Regions from separate parts of the Micromonospora chokoriensis genome, predicted to be linked through region 2. Evidence: riboswitches for the same ligand, from Rfam matches in the RefSeq annotation. Region 2 holds a riboswitch; each other region holds the start of a gene.
The links. A riboswitch is a leader RNA that binds a small molecule or an ion and turns the genes downstream of it on or off. The one in region 2 is predicted to bind cyclic di-AMP.
Positions count from the first base shown of each region.

Region 1: linked by a shared signal. The riboswitch ahead of GA0070612_RS13530 (coiled-coil domain-containing protein) and the one ahead of GA0070612_RS03615 (coiled-coil domain-containing protein) in region 2 are both predicted to bind cyclic di-AMP.
Region 3: linked by a shared signal. The riboswitch ahead of GA0070612_RS27400 (C39 family peptidase) and the one ahead of GA0070612_RS03615 (coiled-coil domain-containing protein) in region 2 are both predicted to bind cyclic di-AMP.
Region 4: linked by a shared signal. The riboswitch ahead of GA0070612_RS23405 (LysM peptidoglycan-binding domain-containing protein) and the one ahead of GA0070612_RS03615 (coiled-coil domain-containing protein) in region 2 are both predicted to bind cyclic di-AMP.

Region 1 is NZ_LT607409.1:2,851,464-2,857,323, reverse strand. It holds gene GA0070612_RS13545 (alpha/beta fold hydrolase) at 1-392, shown strand, start outside; gene GA0070612_RS13540 (HelD family protein) at 501-2,618, shown strand; gene GA0070612_RS13535 (cation diffusion facilitator family transporter) at 2,725-3,642, shown strand; cyclic di-AMP (ydaO/yuaA leader) riboswitch at 3,756-3,887, shown strand; gene GA0070612_RS13530 (coiled-coil domain-containing protein) at 3,891-4,955, shown strand; gene GA0070612_RS13525 (hypothetical protein) at 5,073-5,576, shown strand.
Region 2 is NZ_LT607409.1:775,607-781,466, forward strand. It holds gene GA0070612_RS03595 (heavy-metal-associated domain-containing protein) at 1-120, opposite strand, end outside; gene GA0070612_RS03600 (metal-sensitive transcriptional regulator) at 211-507, shown strand; gene GA0070612_RS03605 (heavy metal translocating P-type ATPase) at 546-2,606, opposite strand; gene GA0070612_RS03610 (YibE/F family protein) at 2,918-4,288, shown strand; cyclic di-AMP (ydaO/yuaA leader) riboswitch at 4,455-4,585, shown strand; gene GA0070612_RS03615 (coiled-coil domain-containing protein) at 4,590-5,609, shown strand; gene GA0070612_RS03620 (carbonic anhydrase) at 5,728-5,860, opposite strand, start outside.
Region 3 is NZ_LT607409.1:6,048,279-6,054,138, forward strand. It holds gene GA0070612_RS27390 (CDP-glycerol glycerophosphotransferase family protein) at 1-1,603, shown strand, start outside; gene GA0070612_RS27395 (alpha/beta fold hydrolase) at 1,610-2,356, opposite strand; gene GA0070612_RS27400 (C39 family peptidase) at 2,490-3,338, opposite strand; cyclic di-AMP (ydaO/yuaA leader) riboswitch at 3,572-3,713, opposite strand; gene GA0070612_RS27405 (hypothetical protein) at 3,999-4,769, opposite strand; gene GA0070612_RS27410 (hypothetical protein) at 4,901-5,281, opposite strand; gene GA0070612_RS27415 (acyltransferase family protein) at 5,376-5,860, opposite strand, start outside.
Region 4 is NZ_LT607409.1:5,033,297-5,039,156, forward strand. It holds gene GA0070612_RS23375 (GNAT family N-acetyltransferase) at 1-333, shown strand, start outside; gene GA0070612_RS23380 (GNAT family N-acetyltransferase) at 330-914, shown strand; gene GA0070612_RS23385 (helix-turn-helix transcriptional regulator) at 809-1,783, opposite strand; gene GA0070612_RS23390 (VOC family protein) at 1,879-2,316, shown strand; partial or broken gene GA0070612_RS23395 (Y-family DNA polymerase) at 2,353-3,039, shown strand; partial or broken gene GA0070612_RS32625 (hypothetical protein) at 3,020-3,139, shown strand; gene GA0070612_RS32630 (hypothetical protein) at 3,188-3,340, shown strand; gene GA0070612_RS23400 (hypothetical protein) at 3,465-3,800, shown strand; gene GA0070612_RS23405 (LysM peptidoglycan-binding domain-containing protein) at 3,889-4,554, opposite strand; cyclic di-AMP (ydaO/yuaA leader) riboswitch at 4,555-4,727, opposite strand; gene htpG (molecular chaperone HtpG) at 5,024-5,860, opposite strand, start outside.

The DNA of each region.
Region 1 (5,860 bases), 2.1 Mb from region 2:
GCATCCGCTGGATGCTCTTCGGCGACCGCTGCGACCCGTCCGACCTGCGCCTGGTGACCTCGGCGGTGGCTCGTGCCTCGCTGCGTTCGATTGGCGGGTTCCGCGCCTCCATCGGTGCCCAGCACCGCCTGGACACCCTCGCCGCGCTGGCCCACCTGCCGGCCGCCGCTCTGGTCGGCGACCGGGACCGGTTGACCCCACCGCCGTGCGCCGAGTCGATCGCGGCGGCCCTGCCGGCCACCGAGCTGACCATCTGCCCTGGTGCCGGGCACATGCTGATGATGGAACGGCCGGACGAGGTCACCGCCGCGCTCACCGGAGTCCTGCGTCGGGTGCTCGCCGAACCGCCGCCCCGCAGCCTCGACGCGACCCCCGCCGGGACCGGCGTCTGACCACGTTCCCGCACCTCGGGCGCGGCGGGCCGGGCGCGGGGCCGTACCCTTCTGCGGTTGGCCTGCGCGGTTCCCGCCGCCTGCCGGCGACAGTCGAAGGAGCGTGCGTTGACCGACCAGACCGGCCTGGAGCAGGAGATCGCCGTCGAGCAACGCCACCTCGACCGGGTGTACGCCCGGTTGGCCGAACTGCGGCAGTCGGCGGTCCGCGCCGAGCGCGACGGCTACCGGATGGCTCGGGTGGGCACGTTCGGTGCGCTGGTGGAGCGCGACGCGATGGTCTTCCACGCGGCGCAGCGGCGGCACACGCTGGACGCCGAGCACGAGGGGCTGGTCTTCGGCCGGCTGGACCTGCGCGACCGTCAGGTGCTGCACGTCGGACGGCTCGGCATCCGGGACGAGGACGCCACCACGCTGGTCGTGGACTGGCGGGCCCCGGCGGCCGCCGCCTTCTACCAGGCCACCCCGGCGCAGCCGCTGAACGTGGTGCGTCGCCGCACGATCCAGTCCCGGGCCGAACGGGTCACCCGAATTGAGGACGACCTGCTGGACCCGACCGCCGCGCCGGAGGGGATGACGGTCGTCGGCGACGGCGCGCTGCTGGCCACCCTGTCCAAGGCCACCGGCCGGGGCATGCGGGACATCGTGGCGACCATCCAGCGCGAGCAGGACGAGGCGATCCGTTCGCCCGGTTCCGGGGTGACGATCGTCGCCGGTGGCCCCGGCACCGGCAAGACCGCCGTCGCCCTGCACCGGGCCGCGTTCCTGCTCTACTCCGACCGCAGCCGGTACGCGGGCGGCGGCATCCTGGTGGTGGGCCCGTCGTCGGTGTTCGTGGAGTACATCGGCTCGGTGCTGCCGTCGCTCGGTGAGGACACCGCCACCCTGCACTCGTTGGGCACCCTCTTCCCGGGGATGAGCGCCACCCGCACCGACCCACCCCGGGTGGCGGCGGTGAAGGGTTCGCTGCGGATGCGTCGGGTGCTGGAGCGGGCGGCCCGCGACGCGGTGCCGGGCGGCCCGGGTGAGCTGCGGCTGCTGTACCGGGGCACGCTGCTGCGGCTGGACCGGACGACGCTGGACCGGATCCGGGACCGCGCGCTGCACCGGGGCGCCCGCCGCAACGAGGTGCGCCGGGCCGGCTTCGACGGGGTGTTCGCCGCGCTCTGGGCGCAGGCGCGGGAGGTGGGTGTCACCCGACTGCCGGAACAGCGGGCCTTCGAGGCGGAGATCGCCGAGCGGGCGGAGTTCCGGGAGTTCCTCAAGGCGTGGTGGCCCCGTCTGCACCCTCGGCACGTGCTCGGCTGGCTGACCCAGCCGGACCGGCTGCGCCGGTACGCTGGGGGGATCCTCTCCAACGCGGAGACCCGGCTGCTCACCACCGCGTACCGGGATCTGGACTCGACCGGGCTGACCATCGCCGACATCGCGCTGCTGGACGAGTTGGACGCGCTGCTCGGCAAGCCGGTGCAGCCGGCCCGGGCCCGTCGCGACCCGTTCCAGCTGGCGGGCGGCGTACGCGAGCTGAGCACCGCCGCCGACCGGCAGCGGGCCGCTCGCGCGGCGGCCCGGGAGCGCCCGGAGGACTACCGGGACTACGCGCACGTGGTGGTCGACGAGGCGCAGGACGTCTCGCCGATGCAGTGGCGGATGATCGGCCGTCGTGGCCGGCTGGCCTCCTGGACCGTGGTGGGTGACCCGGCGCAGACCGCATGGACCGGCGACCCCGACGAGTTGGACCGGGCCCGGGACCAGGCGTTGGGCCGGCGCAAGCGGCACGACTTCACGCTCACCACCAACTACCGCAACTCGTCGGAGATCTTCGCGGTGGCGGCGGCGGAGATCCGCCGGCTCTACCCGGACCTGCCGCTGCCGACCGCCGTCCGCTCCACCGGCGTCGATCCGGTCGAGCTGGTGGTGCCCGCGGCGGGGTTGGAGATCGCGACCGTGAAGGCCGCCGCCGACCTGCTGGCCGAGGTGGAGGGCACGGTCGGCGTGATCACGCCGGTGCCGCGTCGCGACGAGGTCGCCGGCTGGCTCGACGCGCTGGACGCGCCGAGGTTGCAGGTGGTCACCAGCCTGGAGGCCAAGGGCATGGAGTACGACGGAGTCGTGCTGGTCGCCCCGAGCGAGATCCGGGCGGATCCGGGTGCCGGGGTACGCACCCTGTACGTGGCGCTGTCCCGGGCCACCCAGCGACTCACCACCATCGACCCCACCGACTGACCTGCGCGAGCGCCGGCCGGCGGGAGGTGCGACCCGTACACTTGCACACATTGCGATGTGAACATACATTGGACCGGACCTCGGACGGCGGCGGAAGGTAGTTCACGTGGGAGCAGGTCATGACCACCACCACGGATCCGTCGCCAATGCCGCGCACCAGCACCGGGGTCGACTCTGGGCGGCCTTCGGGCTGCTCGCCACCCTGATGGTGGTCGAGGCGGTCACCGCCCTGCACACCGGCTCGCTCGCCCTGCTCTCCGACGCCGGGCACATGTTCACCGACGTGCTCGGCATCGGCATGGCGCTCGCCGCGATCACCGCGACCCGGCGGGCCACCGGCGACCCGCAACGCACCTTCGGGCTCTACCGACTCGAGGTGCTCGCCGCACTGGCCAACGCCGTCCTGCTCTCCGGCGTCGCGGTCTACGTGGTCATCGAGGCGATCCGCCGCTTCGGCGACCCGCACGAGGTCATCACCGGTCCGATGCTCGTGGTGGCCGTCCTCGGCCTGCTCGCCAACATCGTCGCCTTCGGCCTCCTCCGCGCCGGTGCGCGGGAGAGCATCAACATCCAGGGCGCCTACCTGGAGGTCCTCGGCGACCTGCTCGGCTCGGTCGGCGTGATCGGCGCGGCGCTGCTCATCACCGTCACCGACTGGTGGTGGGCCGACCCGCTGGTCGCCGTCGCCATCGGCGTGTTCATCCTGCCGCGCACCTGGCGGCTGGCCCGGGCGGCCATCCGCATCCTGGTGCAGGCCGCACCGGAACACCTCCAGGTGACCGCCGTGCACGACCGGCTGGCGGCGGTCCCCGGTGTGGTCGAGGTGCACGACCTGCACGTCTGGACGCTCACCTCGGGCATGGACGTCGCCTCCGCACACCTCACCATGGAGCCCGGCGCAGAGGTCGGCGCGGTGCTCACCGCCGCGCGTACGGCCCTGCACGACGACTTCCGGATCGAACACGCGACGCTGCAGATCGAGCCGGGCGCCAACTCCGGGGCCTGTGGCTCGATCGAGTGGTGACGGTGAGTTCCCCGTACTGACGCACTCACCGTCCGTCACATTCGCTGCAGCCGCCCCACGAGTACCGGTAGGCTCTGTCCCGGCCGCCACCAGGCGGCGCCTCCCGGCGCCGGTGGTGGTCGTCGCCTAATCGCCCACACGGGCGAACCGGGGAACCACGTTCCTGGGGTGCATCCGCGTCAGCGGTAGGGATCTTCCGTCCCGAACCCGTCAGCTAACCCGGTCGGCGGCTGACGGAAGGACTGACAGTGGCACCAGCACGACATCCCGCCGCCCGACTGGCGGCCCTGATCGTCGCGATGCTCGCTCTCGGCGTCGCACTCCCGGCCGGCACCGCCTCGGCCGCTCCCCCGACCGGCCAGCGGGCCGCCGCACCCGACTCCGACGAAGAGGGCGGCACCCCGGCGCTCCGCGCCCAACTGGAAGCCGCCAGCAAGGGCTACCTGGACGCGAAACGCGCCCTGGACACCTCCGTGCAGCGGCAGCAGCAGCTCACCACCCAACTGAAGACCATCGAGGTCGAGCTCGACCAGCGCAACGGCAAGGTCGGCGAGATCGCCGGCGTCGCGTACCGCACCGGCCGACTCAGCACCATATCGGCGCTGCTCAACAGCAACACCCCGGAAGGCTTCATGGACCGGGCCGCCTCCCTGGACGCGGTGGCCGCCAACGAGGACCGGGTGCTGCGCGACCTCCTCACCACCAAGGACCAGGCCAACCGGACCCGCGCCGCCCTGGACGGTGAGATCAACGAGCAACGCAAGCAGGTCGCGGTGATGGCCAAGCGCAAGGAGCAGGCCGAGCGAGCCCTGACCGTCGCCACCACCCCGAAGCCACGGACCACCGCCGACACCGACTCCAACCGGGGCACCTCCACCAGCAACGCCAAGGCCGCGCCGCGCAACTCCGACGGCTCCTGGCCGAAGGAGTCGTGCAGCGTCGACGACCCCACCCCGGCCAGCGGCTGCATCACCCCGCGCACCCTGCATGCCCTCAACCAGGCCAAGGCCGCAGGCTTCACCCGGTACGTCTCCTGCCACCGCAACGGAGGCTCGGGCGAACACCCGAAGGGCCGAGCCTGCGACTTCGCCGCGCAGAAGGGCGGCTTCGGCGGGGACGCCACCGGCGGTGACAAGACGTACGGCAACAACCTGGCGGCGTACTTCATCCGCAACGCCGACCGGCTCGCCGTGCTGTACGTGATCTGGTACCGGCAGATCTGGCTGCCCAGCAGCGGGTGGAAGGCGTACAGCGGGGCGGGCGGCGACCCGTCCAGCGACCACACCAACCACGTACACCTGTCGGTCTACTGACCACTCGTGGCCGGTGCCCCCGTCGAGGGGCACCGGCCACGGCTACGTCGCGGGACGTACACCCGATGTCGCCGGTCGTCGGACGACCCGGCGACGGTCGGCGGGCAGCATCGCGGCATGCCTCGGATCCCACCCACCGCCCGCAAGGCGCTGCTCACCCTGCACCTGGTCACCTCGCTGGGCTGGCTCGGCGCCGACCTGGTGCTGCTCACCCTCGGCATCGCCGTACAGCGGGGCGCCGACCCGGCCGTCTTCTACCCGGTCGGCGCGGTGGTCGGCACCGTCCTGTTCGCACCGCTCAGCGTCCTGGCCTGGCTGATCGGTGTCGTCAGCGCGCTGCTCACCCCGTGGGGCCTCCTGCGCTATCGGTGGGTGTTGGTCAAGCTCGTGATCACCACGGTGATGGTCGGGCTGGTGCTGTTCCTGCTCACCCCGAATCTGCGGCACGCCGGAGCGTTGGGCTCCGCCCTCCCCGCACGGGATCGCGCCGACCTGGTGATCGCGCCCGCGGTGTCGACCACCCTCATGATCATCGCGACGGTGCTGTCCACCTACAAGCCGTGGGGCCGCCGACAGGCCGCCCGAACGACCACACCGACCGCGCCGACACGCCGACCGTGACCGCACCCCGGCCGTGACCACACCCCGACCGCGCCGACACGCCGACCGTGACCGCACCCCGGCCGTGACCACACCCCGACCGCGCCGACACGCCGACCGTGACCACAGCACCATGATCGCGCTGTAACCACGATGTAGTGGTCTCCTGAGCGCCGTCAGGCCACTACGTCCATGATCGAGCGTGACCTTGACGGCTGCGGGCGCGCCGATCCGCTCCTGGGCGGCGCCGGGTGTTCGCCCTCAAGATCCGCGCAACATCAGGAATAGTGCTGCCTCCCGCCCGT
Region 2 (5,860 bases):
GCCGGTGGCGAGGTCGACCTGGACGTCGTGCACGCCCGCGATGCCGCCGACCTCGGCGGTGACCGCGCTGACGCAGTGCCCGCAGGTCATGCCCTGCACCTGGTACGTCGTGTTGACCATCAGAACGTCTCCCTTACCGGTACGGGGTGGGGGTATCCCCACCGGAAGCGACCGTACCATACCCCCCGGGGGTAGGCTATCCTTGCCGGCATGACCACACCCGCCCCGATCCGGGGGTACACCGCCAGCAAGGACCAGCTGCTCGCGCGACTCCGCCGTGTCGAGGGGCAGGTCCGGGGCATCGAGAAGATGGTCGACGACGACCGTTACTGCATCGACGTGCTCACCCAGATCTCCGCGATCCAGGCCGCCCTCGACAAGGTGGCGCTCGGGCTGCTCGACGGGCACGCCCGGCACTGCATGCACGAAGGGGCGGCCGAGGGCCGGGCCGACGAGATGGCCACCGAGATGATGGCGGCGGTCGGCCGGCTGATGAAGCGCGGCTGACCGGCCCGGCCGCAGTCCTGGCCGAGGCGCACCCGGCCTCAGTCCGGATCGAGGCGCACCCGGCGGAGCAGCTGCGCGTTGAGCGCCACCACGATGGTGGACGCGGACATCAGCACCGCGGCCACCGCCGGGCTCAACGCCACACCGGCCCAGGCCAGCACCCCCGCCGCGAGCGGCAGCGCCACCACGTTGTAGCCCGCCGCCCAGGCCAGGTTCTGACGCATCGTCCGGTACGACGCCCGGGACAGCCGGACCACGGCACCCACCCCGCGCGGGTCCGACGACGCCAGCACCACGCCGGCGGACTCGATCGCCACGTCGGTGCCCGCGCCGATCGCGATGCCGACGTCCGCCCGGGCCAACGCCGGCGCGTCGTTCACCCCGTCGCCGACCATCGCCACCGTCAACCCCCGCCGTTGCAGGTCGGCCACCCGCTCGTCCTTCTCCGCCGGCAGCACCTCCGCGAAGACCTCGTCGACGCCGGGTCGGAAGCCGAGTTCGGCGGCGACCGCCTCCGCCACCGGGCGGGCGTCACCAGTGATCATGGCGATGGTCCGGACCCCCTCGGCGCGCAGCTCGTCGACGGCCCGCCGGGCCTCCGGGCGCACCTCGTCGGTCAGCGCGAACGCGCCGAGCACGGCCTCCGGCAGCCGCACCAGGTGCAGCACCGCCGCTCCCCGAGCCGACCACCGGGTGGTCGCCGCCTCCAGCTCGGTCGGGAGGGTCAGGCCCAGTTCCCGCAGCAGCGCCGCACCGCCCACCGCGTACTCCGTACCGTCGACTGTCGCCCGCACACCGCGGCCCGGCAGCGACCGGAACCCGGCGGCCGGGCGCGGACCTGCGGGCCCGGCCGCCGCCACGATCGCGCGGGCCAGCGGATGCTCGCTGTCCGACTCGACGCCCGCCGCGATCCGCAGCGCCTCGTCCCGCTCCGTGCCTCGCACCGTCGCCACGTCGGTCACCGCGTGTTCGCCCCGGGTCAGCGTGCCGGTCTTGTCGAACAGCACCGCGCTCACGGTCCGCATCCGCTCCAACGCCAACCGGTCCTTCACCAGGATCCCGGACCGCGCGGCCAACGCGGTGGAGAGCGCCACGACGAGGGGAATGGCGAGACCGAGCGCGTGCGGGCAGGCGATCACCAGGACGGTGACCGCACGGACCACCGCCTCGTCGGCTCGACCGAGCGCGGCCCAGACCAGCACGGTCAGCACGGCCGTGCCGGTGGCCACGTAGAACAGCGCGGCGGCGAACCGGTCGGCCAACAGTTGGGCCCGCCCGCCGGAGCCCTGGGCCTGCGCGACCATCCGCTGGATGCCGGCGAGCGCGGTCTGTTCACCCAGCGCCTCGACGCGTACCCGGATCGCCGAGTCGGTGGCCACCGTGCCGGCCACCACCCGGCCACCCGCGGACCGGGCGACCGGCCGTGACTCACCGGTGATCATCGACTCGTCCAGCTCGGCGTCACCCTCGACGACGCGGCCGTCCGCCGGCACCCGACCGCCCGGACGGACCAGCACCACGTCACCGACCCGCAGGTCGGACACCGCCACCGCCTCGACCTGCCCGTCCGCCGCGACCCGCTCGGTCTCGTCGGGCAGCAGCGCGGCCAACGCCGCGAGCGCTCCCCGGGCCTGCCCGATGGCCTTCATCTCCTGCCAGTGGCCGAGCAGCATGATGGTGACCAGCGCGGCCAACTCCCACCAGAAGTCCAGGTCGAAGGCGCCCACGCTGGTCGCCAGGGACGCCGCGTAGGCGACGGTGATCGCCATCGCGACCAGCAGCATCATTCCGGGCGCGCGGTCCCGCACCTCCCGCACCGCACCCACGAGGAACGGCCGGCCGCCCCACCAGAACACCACCGAGCCGAGCACCGGGCCCACCCAGGCGCGGCCGGGTACGTCCCAGCCCGGGCCCCACTGATCCCACACCAGGTGGCTGGTCAGGACCACCGGGACGGTGAGGGCCAGGCAGACCCAGAAGCGCCGACGGAACATCTCGGGGTCGTGCCCGGCGTGCTTGTCGTGCCCGGCGTGCTCGCCGTGCTGCGCCGGCGCGGCCGGGACGTGCCGGCCGGGGTCGGGCGGTGACGACGCGGGCATGTCTCCACGATGCCGGTCCGCGGACCGCCACGCCGACGGTTCCACCACCGACACTCCGTCACGACCTGCGTCCCCCGATCGTGCTGGTTAGCATTCCCCACGATGACCCCCGGTGGACCGAGGCACGAACGGACACCCGCGCCGCCGCGCGGTGCTGTCGCGGCCGGCTGGTCGGGTCGGATCCTGACCGTGCGTGACCGAGCGGTCGTCAGCCGGCGAACCGTCGCGTTCCCCCACCACGTTTCCGCAGTGACGGTGAACCGACCGGCCCACTGACACGTACCCCGCACTGGATCGTTGGGAGTCTCACCTTGGGTTCCGACCACGCCCGTCCCGCTCCGTCCGCCCCGCCGAGGGTGCGACGGATCCTCGTCATGACCGTGGTGCCCCTCTTCGTCGCCACCGTGATCGCGGCCCTGGTCCTCTGGCCGCGCGGCGGGTCACCGCAGTCCGACGGCGAGGCGGACGTGCCGCGCTACAGCGGCACGGTGACCCGGGTGGTGATGGAGCCGTGCCCGCCGTCGCCGTCGAGTCCCGAGGGCACACCGCGCGTCGGCGACGGGCGCTGTGGCACTGTCGACGTCCGCGTGGACGACGGGCCGTCGGCCGGCCAGCAGGTCGAGACGCCCGTGCCCGACGGGCCGGGCGCGCCCCGGGTGGAGGTCGGCGACGAGGTCATCCTGGTCGAGTTGACCGACCCCACCGACCCCACCATCAGCAACTGGAACGTCGCCGAGCACCAGCGGGGCACCCCGATGCTGTGGTTGGCTGTCGTCTTCGCCGCCGCGATCGTCGCGTTCGGCCGATGGCGGGGTCTCGCGGCGCTCGCCGGGCTGGCCGCCAGCTTCGCCATCCTGCTCACCTTCGTGTTGCCGGGTATCGGCGCGGGGAAGTCACCCCTGCTGGTGGCGGTGGTCGGTGCCGCCCTGATCATGTTCGTGGTGCTCTACCTGACACACGGGGTCACCGCACAGACCTCGGTAGCGGTGCTCGGCACCCTGGGCAGCCTGGTGTTGACCGGGGTGCTCGCCACCATCGCCACGGCCGCGACCCACCTCACCGGCTTCGGCAGCGAGGAGGCCACCACCCTGTCGATGTTCCAGGGCGACGTGGACCTGCACGGCCTGCTGCTCGCCGGCATCATCATCGGATCGCTCGGGGTGCTCGACGACGTGACAGTCACCCAGGCGGCCACCGTCACCGAGCTGGCCCACGCCAACCCCGGCCTGACCCGGTTGCAGCTGTACCGTGCGGCAACCCGGGTCGGTCGGGCGCACATCGCGTCCACTGTCAACACCATCGTGCTGGCGTACGCGGGCGCGTCGCTGCCGCTGTTGCTCCTGCTCACCGCCGACTCCCGACCGATCGGGCAGATCCTCACCAGCGAATTCCTCGCCCAGGAGATCGTCCGCAGCGCGGTCGCCACCCTCGGCCTGATCGCCGCCGTGCCGCTGACCACCGGCCTGGCCGCGCTGGTGACCGCCGCCGGTCGCACGGACACCACGTCGCCCGCCGACGCCGCCGCCCCGCGACCGCGGACGGACCGGGCTGAGACGCTGGCCGCACTGATCTCACCGCGAACGGGTCACCCCGACGAGTCGGACCCGACGCGGCCCTCACCCCCATCTACCGCCGCCGACCGGTGGCCGGAGCCGAACAGGAGCACGGATACGACATGGTGACACTCCTCAGCGTGACCAGATCGGGCCTCCACCCTGAGAACCGCGTCACTGGTCACTCACCGCTATGGCGAAATGACGCTTTTGGTCGGCATCCAGGCGTAGCTCACCCGACCGACTCTCGGGTAACCTCGCTCGCGGTCACCGATGAAGGCGCGAAGCGGCGTCTGCGGTGCCACCGCCCAATCGCCAACCGGCGAGCCGGGGACCCAGGTACGTGGGGTGAATCCGCGTCAGCGGTAGGGGCCACTTCCGCCCCGAACCCGTCAGCTAACCCGGTCGGCGGTCGAGGGAAGGGAACATTGTGACGGCACCCCTACGCCGCTGGTTGACACCCGTGGTGGCCGTGATCGCCGCACTGACCGTGCTCGCCGGGCCCCTCCCGGCCCACGCCGCCCCGACGACTCCCACCCCGTCCGGGCACGAGGAGGACGGCGAGCCGAAGCTGCTCACCGACGTCATCGAGCAGGCCAACCGCGACTACTCCGCAGCCAAGTCCCAATTGGACAAGTCCAAGAAGCGGCAGGGCGACCTGGCGCGGGAAGTCGATCGGGCCCGGGCCGACCTGGACGCGCTGACCCCACAGGTCGGGCAGATCGCCGCCCAGTCGTACCGGACCGGCCGCATCGGCGCGCTCGCGATGCTGTTGGAGAGCAAGGCCCCGGACGCGTTCGTCCAGCGCGCCTCGCTGCTCGACGAGATGAACATGGTCAACGAGAAGAAGCTCGCCGAGGTCAACGCGGTGAAGGCCCGCGCGGAGCAGGCCAAGCAGCTTCTCGACGCGGAGGTCCGCGAGCAGCAGAAGCAGACCGCCCTGATGGCGAAGCGCAAGAGCGAGGCGGACAAGGCGCTGTCCCTCGTCGGCGGGAAGGGCTTCACCGGCGGCCTGGTCGACGCCACGTCACCGGTTGCCAAGATCGGCCCTGGCCGCACCGCCGACGGCGACTGGAAGCCGCAGTCGTGCAGCGAGAAGGACCCCACCACGTCCGGTTGCGTCACGCCCCGCACGCTGCACGCGTACAAGGAGGTCAAGCGGGCCGGCTTCAACCGGTTCGTCGGCTGCTACCGCTCCGGTGGGCCGTGGGAGCACCCGAAGGGCCGCGCCTGCGACTGGTCGCTGCAGAAGAGCGGCTTCTCGCCGTGGCACAACGAGGACACCCGGAAGTACGGCAACAACGTCGCCGCGTTCCTCATCCGCAACGCCGACCGGCTGGGCATCTACTACGTGATCTGGAACCGGCAGATCTGGTTCCCGGCGACCGGCTGGAAGTCGTACAGCGGGCCGTCGAACCACACCGACCACGTCCACATGTCGCTGCTCTGACCCGCAGGGCCTTGGCCGAGGGCCGTTCCGCGTCGCGCGGAACGGCCCTCGTCGCGTCAGGCCGCGAAAGGCGCGGCCCCTGTCACGTCAGGCCGCGAAGGGCGCGACTCTCGTCGCGTCAGGCCGCGGCGGGCGCGGCCGGGTCGGTGCCGAGCGTCGTGAGGTCGGCCGGCACGGCGGCCACCGGGCGCACCTCTCCGGCGGCGAGCCGGTACGACACACCCACCACCGCGCACCGCCCCTGCGCCACC
Region 3 (5,860 bases), 1.6 Mb from region 2:
CGTCGTGCTGGCGCTCACCGACGCCACCGGCTGGGGCCTGGCGTTGGCTGTCGCGGCAGTGGTCGCGTCGGCCGTGGAGCAGCGGGTCCGGCCCGGCGCCGACCTCGTCGCCGAGACGACGCTGATCGCCGCCGCGGTCCTGGTGGGTTACTGGCGTCGGCTGGACGACGGCGTCGACCTGGCGTTGGTCGCCACCGCGCTGGTCCTGCTGGGGCTGGTGCTGCTGGTGGGGCCCCTGCGCACCGCCGGCAACCTGGAGATGCGGACGGCGAACCTACCGGTGCGCACCTGGACGCCGGTGGTCGCCGACCAGCTCGGCACCGCGCTGCTCGGGCTGCTCGCCGTGGTGGCCCTCGCCGCCGCGCTGACGCTGCCGGCCGTGGTGCCTCTGGTCGCCAGCCTGCTGGTCGGTGCGGGTGTGGGGGCGGTCGCACTGGACCTGGCCCGGCGGCGGTTCCGGCCGGGCGCCGGCGGCGGCGCGGTGGGTCGCGCGCTGCGTCGGCACCAGCCGGAGTTCGTGCTCTACTTCTCCGCCCCGCCCGGCTCCGAATACCAGGTCACCATGTGGCTGCCGTACCTGCAACGGATCGGCCGCCCGTTCCTGGTCATGCTGCGCGAGCCGGAGTTCCTGGCGCCGATCGCCGCGGCCACCGACGCTCCGGTGGTCTACTGCCCGACCCTGCGGGCCATGGACGAGGCGCTGGTGCCGAGCCTGCGGGCGGCGTTCTACGTCAACCACGGGGCGAAGAACAGCCACTGCATCCGCTTCACCCAGCTCACCCACGTGCAGTTGCACCACGGCGACAGTGACAAGGCACCGAGCGCCAACCCGGTCTCCGGGATCTTCGACCGGATCTTCGTGGCCGGGCCGGCCGCGATCGACAGGTACGCCCGCGCCGGGGTGCAGATTCCCGCCGACAAGTTCGTGGTGGTCGGCCGCCCCCAGGTCGAGTCGATCCAGGTACGCCAGGAGCCGGCGCGGGGCCTGGCGCACCCCACTGTGCTGTACACCCCCACCTGGACCGGGCACCACGCCGACGCCGACTACTGCTCGCTGCCGGTGGCCGAGCAACTGCTGCGGCGGCTGCTGGAGCGCGGCGCGACGGTGATCCTGCGGGCCCACCCGTACACGACGCAGAACCCGGCGTCGGCACGCCAGTTGGGCCGGCTGACGGAGCTGCTGACGGCCGATCGGGCCCGCACCGGCCGGCAGCACGTGTTCGGGTCGGCGGCCCGGGAGCTGAGCCTGACCGAGTGCGTCAACTCCTCCGACGCGTTGGTCTCCGACGTGTCGGGGGTTATCTCGGACTACCTCTACTCCGGCAAGCCGTACGCGGTCACCGACATGGGTGGCGAGGGCGACCGGTTCGTGGAGCGCTTCCCGCTGGCCGGCTCGGGGTACGTGCTGCGTCGCGACCTGTCCAACGTGGACGAGGTGCTGACCGACCTGCTGGACACCGACCCGCTGGCCGAGGCGCGGTGGGCCACCCGCCGCCGCTACCTGGGCGACTTCCCCGCCGAGTCGTACGCCGACGCCTTCCTGGGCGCCGCCCGCCGCGAGCTGACGTCGGCACCGGAACTGGCCACACCCACACCGGTGTAGACCAGTTCAGCGGTACGGGTCGAGCAGCGCCAGCACGGCCGCCGGGTCCTCCACGTGCGCGTTGTGGCCGAGACCGGGCAACGTGACGACCGGCACCCCGTACTCCTTGAGCTGTTCGTCGCTGACCATCGGGTCGTGCTCCCCGCGCGCCAGCACGACCGGCGCGTCGGTCGCCGCGAGCAGCGCGGTCAGGTCGGGCTCGCCGACGGCGAACGCGGTCGGGTCCATGGCGAGACGCCACCGGCCGTCGACCTGCCGCAGGCCGGCGTCCACCACCGGGTGGTCCGGCGCGACCAGGCCGGCCAGGCCGGACACCCGTAGGTAGCGGCGGGCTGCCTCGGCGCGGGTGGCGAACCAGCTGACCGGGCGGGCGGCGAGGTCGGCGGCACGGGTCAGCTCGTCGGGTGACCAGACGGCCTTGATGCCCAGCCCGACCACGGCGTCCACGGGCGTCCCGGCGGCGCGGGCGGCCAGCGCGAGGCCGACCACCCCGCCCAACGAGTGCCCGAGCACGACGAGCCGGTCGCCGGCCACCAGGCCGCGCGCTATCCGGTCCGCCAACCCCGCAAAGGTGTACGACGGCAGCGGCGCCGCCCAGCCGTGGCCGGCGAGGTCCGGTGCCAGCCACCGCCCCGCCCAGCGCTGTTCCAGCAGCGGCGCCCACGGCAACCAGACGTCCCCGCTCGTGCCCATTCCGTGCAGGAGCAGCAGGACCCGCCCACGACCGGCTTGACCACCCGATTCATCCACCACGGCCGCAGTCTCCCACGGTTCACGGCCCGGTACGAGAGCCGCCGTCCACGCCGGACACCGACGCACCGACGAAAATGCCGCGGGCGTCGGCCCCTTGTGGGGGACGACGCCCGCGGCGGTCAGCGTGCCTGGGTCAGGCGGAGTAGCCCCGGCTGGCGATCCAGTTGGCCAGGTCGATGGTGGTGATCCAGTACGCCGGGTCGGCGGCGTTGGCCGAGTCGGCGATGCGCACGGTACGGCCGTTGTCCTTGTAGCCCACGACGGCGATGTAGTGCCCGCCGCCGTAGGAGTGGTAACCGCCGTCGGTGTCGACGGCGTCGCCGACGACGTTCGCGACCACGCCACGGCCGTCGGTGATGGCCTTGACGACGTCGGCCTGGAGCCGGTCCATCTGGGCCGGGCTGGGGGCGCCGGCGAACATCCGGGTCCGGTACGGGGAACCCTTCACCTCGGCGTTGAGGACCCGGGTGGTGTCCTCGGCCGAGTTGGTGCCCATCTCGGTGGTGCCCAGTTCGGCGCCGAGCTCCTCCTGGGTGCGGTCGATACCGGTGGCGCTGAGGGCGTTCCGGGTGGCCGCCGGGCCGCAGTTGTAGTACGTGTTCTGCGCCTCGTAGTCGTAGTCCAGGACCTTCGTCGCGGGCGGCTTCGGCGGCGTCGGCTTACGGGTGAGGTCGGGGTTGGCCTTGGCCTTGGCCTTGGCCGACGCGGCGGTGGTGGCCGGAGCGGCGGTGCTCGGCGCGGCGCCGGCCGACGGGGACGCCGCACGCGCCTCGCCACGGGAGGCGGCGACGTCGCTGCGCATCTCGGCGACGGTGGTCGCGGTGCGCCCGCCGGCGGGTGCGTCGTCGGCGGTGGTGAGCAGGGCGCCGGTGGTGGTGGCGATCGCGAGGGCCGCGGCGGAGGCGGCAACGATCTGGTACGGGCGCTCGGTGGCGAAACGGCGGAGCTGACGCTGCAGGGTGTGCTTCACGGGGTCCTCCACGGATCGGGGGGAGAGCGGCACAGCGGCGACCGGACCGGTATCCGGGCAGGCGCCGGCGCGCGGACCGTGGTCCGCGGATGGTGAACCGCTCAGGGGAACGCCCGGCGTGGCCGGGCGGCTAGGCGATGACCCGGGGGGTCAGCTCACCGTCACTGGACGAATGAGCGCGGGTACCGCCGCGCCGTGGAGGCGAGGGAACAACCGAGGGGTGGAAAGGTGCTGCACGTGGATGGAACTCCTTCCGACACCGCCTACCGGGTTAGCTGACGGATTCGGGCGGGAAGATCGCCCTACCGCGGGCTCTGGCTCGCGGATTCACCCCGGACTTACTGGTGGGTCCCCGGTTCGTTCATCACGATTGAGCGGGTCGGCGCGGCGTCGCCTCTTGCGATCGGTTACCGCACCGGACGGGACGACAGTACTGGCCCGTTCGCACCCCTGCCAAGCCAGCTCCACCTGCATAAACCTGAAATGTCGCGGCAATTTCTGCGCGTATTGCCGATGATGCGACTCGATGGGACAAGCGGTTACGGTGACGCCTACGGGCGACAACCGGACAGGCCGCCGAGAATGCGACCAGATTCTCCGGAAGAATGGCGCCGATCGCGCCGGACGCCCGAATTCCGGTCGGCGTGAGCCAGCTCACGTCACGAATCGGGCTCAACTCGCCCGCGCGGGCCGCCACCGCGCCACGACAGCGGGTCGGAACGCACCGGTCACCGCCCGCCGCGCGGGTAGCGGGTGCGGTCGCAGCCGGGCCGCCGCCGCGCAGCTCTCCGTCGCGAGGGCTCGCGCTGAGTCGGCAGCCAGTTCCGCGTCCCGCCAGGCAGCCCGCTCCCGGGATGCGGCGGCCTGGTAGTCGGCCAGCCTCGCGTCCCGGATCGTCCGGCTCAGCAGCACCTCCTGCTCGACCGGGTGCCGCCGGGGATCCCAGCCGCGCCGCTGGGCGAACACGTCGCCCAGCTGCGCCATGCTCAGGTCACCCCGCCAGTACGCCGTCATCGCGGCCCGGTGCAGGTAGCGCTCGCGGGCGGCGTACTCGGCCGGGGTGTGGGGGGTCTGCGGGGTCGGCAGCGTCTCGGCGCCCGCGAAGCGACGCGCAGCGGCGTCCGCCTCGTCGTAGGCGTCCCAGGCCCGCTCCAGCTCCGCCTGAGCGGTCAGCCAGTCAGCACGTCGCCGCTGCGCGGTCCTGGCCGCCCCGGTCGCGGCGACCGCCACCTCCTCGGCGTACCGGCGCAGGTCGGCGGCCTCGGCGGCGGCCACCTCACGAGCGGTGGGGGCGGCCGTGCGCGGGTCGTCCGGGGGTGTGTCCCGCTCGGGACGGGCCACCAGCAGGGCGAGTACGCCCAGGGCCAGCAGGAACAGGGTGGACCAGATGGCGGCGGCCTGCGGCACCTCGGTCACGAACTGGTAGAGGACAGCGGTCTGCATGGTCGGCACCTCGGAAGAGAGCGATGCGATGGGTAGCTCCAGCGCCACCGGGCCAGGGGCGGTGAACGGGCCGGTGGGGCGCGGAGCTGGTGGGTCGACAGGCGCGGCGGCGGGACGGTCGTCCCGGTGACTCAGCGCCCGGGCGGGGCTCGGGGTGCCCGGCTGCTCGGGGCGTGACCGAGGGGCAGCTGCTCGGACCCGGCCGCGCGCAGCGAGCCGGCCGCGAGAGTGACCTGGTCACCGGGTGGCGTTGGTTGCGGGTCGACCGACCACGCCGGAGAGGATGCCTCGACGGGCTGCTCGGTCGTCGCCCGCGCCTCGTGCATCGCCACCTGCGCGCAGGTGGACGGGCAGGCCGCCGGGAGTGATCCGAGGGCGAACGGAGCTGGCACGGCGGCCGAGGCCGGGCCCGCGCCGAGCGCCAGGGCCGCGACGACGGCGAGGCTGGTCAGCACCCGCGTCGCCCAGCGCGCCACCCACCACAGCGGACAGGTGATCGCGACCGGAAGCACGACCTCACGCTACCGTCGTGCCGACCTCACCGCACCGACCACGGGCGTGTCGTCGCACGCCGCGCCGAACCCCCACTGAGCAGGGTGGACGGTGTCAGCGCGAGTCGACGTACGGTGATCGGTCGGTGGTCTGCCCGCTCTCCCCGGCGGCGTCGGCCGGTCGGCCGTCGGCGTCGGGACCGCCCTCGCGTTGCCGGGGAACGGACGCCGACCGGGCCGGGCGGCGCGGTGCGAGTCGACGCATCATCGGCGTCTCGACGAAGCGGTGCAACAGCCCGGCGAGGACCAGGTTCACGGCCAGGAAGCCGAGCACCACCGCTGGTCCACGCCAGCCCGTGAACCCGGTCCCCCAGTCGCCGCTCCACCGCAGCACGCTCGTCATCACCAGGACGTGCACCAGGTAGAAGGCGAAGGAGACCTCCCCGAGCCAGACCAGCGGCCGGGAGCGCCACGGCGACCGCCTGTTCCGCACGTCGGCGTCCGCGGCGGCGGCGATCACCAGCACGTACGCGACGGCGAGCAGCGTGGTCCACAACTCCGCGCGGATCCACTGGGCGGCCGCCACCCAGGTGCCCACGA
Region 4 (5,860 bases), 2.6 Mb from region 2:
CACGTGGTGGCCACCCGCGGCCTGGTGGGCGGCGAGCCGGTGGCGTTGGGCCTGGGGCCGCTCGGCGTGCTGCCCGACTGGCAGCGACGCGGCGTCGGCAGCGCGTTGATGCACGCGGTGCTCGGCGCGGCCGACGCGCGGGACGAGCCGCTCGTGGTGCTGCTCGGGCATCCCGACTACTACCCGCGCTTCGGATTCGGGCCCGCCGTCGACCTGGGCGTCACTCCGCCACAGCCCTGGGGGCCGCAGTACTTCATGGCCCGTCCGATGGCCGCGTGGCGCGACTCGATCCGGGGTGAGTTCCGGTACGCACGCCCGTTCGACGACCTGTGACCACACCGCGCATCCGCCGACGGCGGGCCGCCGACCTCGACGGATGTGTCGCGGCGCTCGCCGAGGTCCACCGGGTCGACAGGTATCCAGTGAACTGGCCCGCCGAACCGCGCCGCTGGCTGAGTGAGCCGCGCCCGGACCACGCCTGGGTCGCTGTCACCGACGACGCGGCGATCGTCGGGCACGTCGCGGTGCACCGGGTGGTGCCCGGGCCGGCGGGCGCGTCGGTGGCCCGGCCGACGGCCGAGGTGGTACGTCTGTTCGTGGCGCCGAGCGCCCGGGGGTTGGCGCTGGGCGGTGCGCTGCTGGACCGGGTTCGCCGGTGGGCGAGCGCACGTGGGACCGATCTGACGCTCGAGGTGACGTCCGACGGCGCTGCGGCCACCGCCCTCTACGAGCGCACCGGATGGCGGTACGCCGGGACCAGCACCGCTGCGTGGACCGCACCCGACGGCAGCGCGGTGTCGCTGCGTCACTACACGTTGTCCGGTGACGCCGTGCCGGCCATCGCCGCGAGCCGGCGGGCGAGCAGGGCCGCGGCGTCGCGCAACTCCGGAGGCTCCACCACCTCCACCTCGTAACTCAGACGGGCGAGGTGCGCGGCGAGCCAGTCCAGGCGCTCCCCGCCGACGACCAGCACGCACCACCCGTCGCGGTCGTCCTCGACCCGCCCCACCTGGGGCGGCACCACCTCCCGCACCTGGTCGACCGTCGCGCGCACACGTGCCCGGGCGAGGTACCGGTACGACGCCTCGGTCACGGCCCGCTGGACGAAGGCAACCGGGTCCGGGTGCTCGCGCGCCCGGAAACGCCAGGTCGTCGCGAACGCGGCAGCCATCCGGTCCAGGCGGAACGTCCGCCAGTCGTCGCGGTCCACGTCCCAGGCCATCAGGTACCAGCGGCGACCTGTCGTGACCATCCGGACCGGCTCGACCGTCCGCTCGTGCTGCCCACCGTTGCGTGCCTCGTAGGTGAATCGCACCCGCACCGCATCGCGGCAGGCCCGGGCCAGCGTCACCAGCACCTCCGCGTCGATCTCGGCCACCGGACCCATGAGCGTCTCGGTGGAACCGTGCACCGCCCGTACCTCGGCGCGCAACCGTGCCGGCATGACCTGGTCGAGCTTCGTGAGGGCCCGCAGGGCCGCCTCGCCCGCGCCGGCGATCGTGCCGCCCGAGGCGAGGCGCAGCGAGACCGCCGTCGCGATCGCCTCCTCGTCGTCGAGGAGCAACGGTGGCAGGCGGGTGCCCGCACCGAGCTGGTAGCCACCAGCGACCCCCGGCACCGCGTGCACGGGATAGCCGAGCGCACGCAGTCGCTGCACGTCACGGCGCACGCAACGGTCGGTGACGCCGAGCTCGGCGGCGAGGTCCGCAGCCGTCCAGGATGGCCGCCGCTGAAGCAGCGCCAGCAGCCGCAACACCCGCTCGGTCGTCGCCTCGACGGTCACGCGCCGATCGTTACACACAATGCGGAACGGTTCTGTCCGCTATCAACGAGAGGCTGGGCCCATGACCGACCAGGATCACGAGACAGGGAGCTGACATGGCCCGCGACATGCAGATCACCTTCGACTGCGCCGACCCCGCCGCGTTGGCGGCGTTCTGGGCCGAGGCCCTCGGCTACCAGGTGCAGGGCCCGCCCGGGAACTTCGAGTCCTGGGAGCAGGCGCTCGACGCGATGGGGGTGCCGCCGGAGCACCGCAACGACGCGTCGGCGGTGGTCGACCCCGAGGGCTCGCGGCCACGCCTGTTCTTTCAGCGGGTCCCCGAGCCCAAGCAGGTCAAGAATCGCGTACACATCGATGTGCGGGCCGCACCCGGGCTGGAGGGTGACGAGCGGATGGCGGCCCTGGAGAAGGAGGCCGAGCGGCTCGCCGCGTACGGTGCCACCCGGCTCAGTCGCCACGAGCCCGCTCCCCCGCTGGGTGCCGGTCACCTCGTCATGGCCGACCCGGAGGGCAACGAATTCTGCCTCGACTGACGCCACGTCCGCCCAGGTCACTGCCGCGATCACCGGATGCCATGCGAACATGTGTACGTATCGCCCGGTGCCAGCATCCTGCACGCCGACCTGGATGCCTTCTACGCGTCGGTCGAGCGGCGCGACGATCCACGTCTGCGCGGCCGGCCGGTGATCGTCGGCGGGGGCGTGGTCCTCGCGGCCAGCTACGAGGCGAAGGCGCGGGGCGTCCGCAGCGCGATGGGCGGCCAGCAGGCACGCCGGCTGTGTCCGGACGCGATCGTGGTGCCGCCTCGGATGTCGGCGTACACGGCGGCGAGCCGCGCGGTCTTCGAGGTCTTCCGGCAGACCACTCCGCTGGTCGAGGGGATCTCCATCGACGAGGCGTTCCTGGACGTGGGTGGCCTGCGGCGGCTGGTCGGGCCACCGGCCGACATCGCGGCGCGGCTGCGTCGGGAGGTTCGTGAACGGGTCCACCTTCCGATCACCGTGGGTGTGGCCCGCACGAAGTTCCTGGCGAAGGTGGCCAGCGGGGTGGCGAAACCCGACGGCCTGCTGGTGGTCGCACCGGACGCCGAGATGGCGTTCCTGCACCCGCTTCCGGTCGAACGGTTGTGGGGCGTCGGCCCGGTCACCTCCGCGAAGCTGCGGGAGCACCGGATCCGTACCGTCGGCGAGGTGGCCCGGCTCGGTGAGGCCGCGTTGGTGTCGCTGCTCGGGTCCGGTGCCGGCCGGCACCTGCACCCGCTCGCACACCATCGGCAAGGCGACCGCGGACACGACGCCGCTGCTCGCCGCCGCGCGCGCGTTGCTGCGGGCGGCCCAGCCCGAGATCGACGGTCGTGGTGTCACGCTGATCGGTGTGTCGGTGGGCAACCTGGACGACAGTCCGGTGCAGCCGGAGCTGCCGTTCCACAGTGACCCGGGCGCGGAGTTGGACGCCGCTGTCGACGCGGTCCGCGACCGGTTCGGCTCGACGGCGCTCACCCGTGCGGTCCTGCTCGGCCGGGAGCCGGGTGACGAGATGCCGCTGCTGCCGGATTGACCGATCTGCGTGCGGTGTCCACGCGCGGAGTTGCGACCGGAGACACATCACAGCAGGTCGGCGGTTTAGCCGGCGGCCCACGGGTGACCCTTGAGGGGTACAGCCTGACAAGGGGGGACCCACCATGTCCGAGGACACCAGCAACCGAGCGAGCCGCGGCGCCGAGCGCCCGCACGACGTGACCGACCCGCTGCTCTGGCAACTGGCGATCGACGTGTTGAGCGCCCACGAGCCGGACGACGAGGGCCACTGCCGCAATCTCCAGTGCGCCGGGCAGGCCTGGCCCTGCGCTGCCCGTCAGGGCGCCGAGCATTCGCTGCGTCTGTCCCGCGGCGCGTCTGACTCCGTCGAGGGGACCGTCGACGGCGGGACCGATCTGGCACCGACCTCCCGCTGGGGTCGCAATGCCGGCCCGGTGGCGTCTCGTCGAGCGCCGAAGGCATCCGCCTCGGCGGCGTGACTCGAACCCGACCCGCCACTCGGGCTGACCAGCACCGAACACACGAACGCTCGGCCGGTGACCCGGCCGAGCGTTCGTGTGCCGTCGGTCAGAGGCTGAGCTTCTGACCCGGGAAGATCAGACCGGGGTCGGCCCCGATCAGCTTCCGGTTGTGCTCGTACAGCGCCTGCCAGCCGCCGGACACCCGATGGGCGTCGGCGATCTCCGACAGGGTGTCGCCCGGCTTGACCAGGTACGTTTGGCCGCCGGCCGGCGCCGCGGTGCGCTCGTGGTTGCGGGTCGCCGGCTGCTCGCCGCGCGACGGCCGCTCCTGCCGCTCGGTGGGCTTCGCGGTCGACTTGGTCGACTTCGCAGTGGACTTCGTCGACTTCGTGGCGGAGCCGCCCGACGAGCCGCCCTTCTTGCCGCACGTCGGCCAGGCACCGATGCCCTGCCCGTCGAGCACCTTCTCGGCGATGGCGATCTGCTCGCCACGGCTGGCCAGGTCGGCGCGGGCGGCGTACTTCTTGCCGCCGTAACCGGCCCAGGTGCTCTGCGAGAACTGCAGGCCACCGAAGTAGCCGTTGCCGGTATTGATCTTCCAGTTACCGCCGGACTCGCACTTGGCGATCGCGTCCCAGTTGACTCCGGCCTGCGCCGGGGCGGCCGGGCCGAAGAGGGCGACAGCGCCGGTGACCGCGCCGACGGCCAGGGTGCCGACGGCGAGGCGGCGGGTGGTGACCCGTCGATGACGGGGCGTGTGAACAGACGTCATGTGAGCTTCCTCCACGCCGGCGAGGTGAGCTGTCGGGTTCGGGCCGAGGAGCCCGGCCGCACGGTGGCGGCTTCACCCCGAGGTGACATGCACCGAGGAACGTGTGGGTCCCCCGCTCCTGCCCGGGTGACTGGGTTCCGACGGCCGGGGGCAGGATTTGGCGTTGCCGGCCGTGGTGTCCGCAGTGGCGAACCCGACCGACGTTAGGCACGTTCGGTGACGATCGCCCAACCCCTGTGAAGTTCTTCACCGGGCTACGCGGGGCGCCGTCCGCAGCGGTTGCGGCCGGCCGGACACTGTGCAGAGAGCACTGTGGACCGGTTCCGATCAGGCCTCGTGACGAAGCCAGATCACGGCGTGACGCCGAGCGACTCGACGTGTCCGTTGGTGATCGGATGCTCGACGTCGTACGCCGAACCGGCCGGCGGGGCCCCTGGTCGGGTGGCCCGCCAGCCGGAGGGTCGACCGTCTACAGGGTGCGCGCCAGCCGGTCGGCGAGCGTGCGGGTGAAGCGGGCGGGGTCGGTCAGCTCACCGCCCTCGGCGAGCACCGCCAGGCCGTAGAGCAGCTCCGCGGTCTCGGTCAGGGCCGCCTGGTCGCTGCCCTGCTCGTGGGCCTTGCGCAGCCCGGAGACCAGCGGGTGCCCGGGGTTGATCTCCAGGATCCGCTTGGTCGGGGGCACCTCGTGCCCCATGGCCCGGTACATCTTCTCCAGGGTCGGCGTGAGGTCGTGGGCGTCGCCGACGACGCAGGCCGGTGAGGTGGTCAGTCGCGACGACAGCCGGACCTCCCGGACGCTGTCGGTCAACGTGGTGCCGAGCCAGTCGAGCAGACCGGCGAACTCCTGCCGCTGCTGCTCGCGTTCGGCCTCAGCCTGCTGCTTCTCCTCGTCGGTGTCCAGGTCGATCTCGCCCTTGGCGATCGAGCGCAACGTCTTGCCGTCGTACGCGCCGACCCGCTCGACCCACACCTCGTCGACCTGGTCGGTGAGCAGCAGCACCTCGTGACCCTTGGCCCGGAAGGCCTCCAGGTGCGGCGAGTTCTCGATGGCGGCCCGGGACTCACCGGTGGCGTACCAGATGTCGTTCTGGCCGTCCTTCATCCGCGAGACGTAACCGGCCAGGTCGGTGGGCTCGGTCGCGTCGTGGGTGGAGGCCACGGAGAGGATGTCCAGCAGGGTGTCGCGGTTGTCGGTATCGTCGATCAGTCCCTCCTTGACCACCGCGCCGAACTCGGTCCAGAAGGTGCGGTAGCGCTCGGCGTGGTTGGCCTTCAGGTCCTTGACCGTGGCGAGGATCTTCTTGAC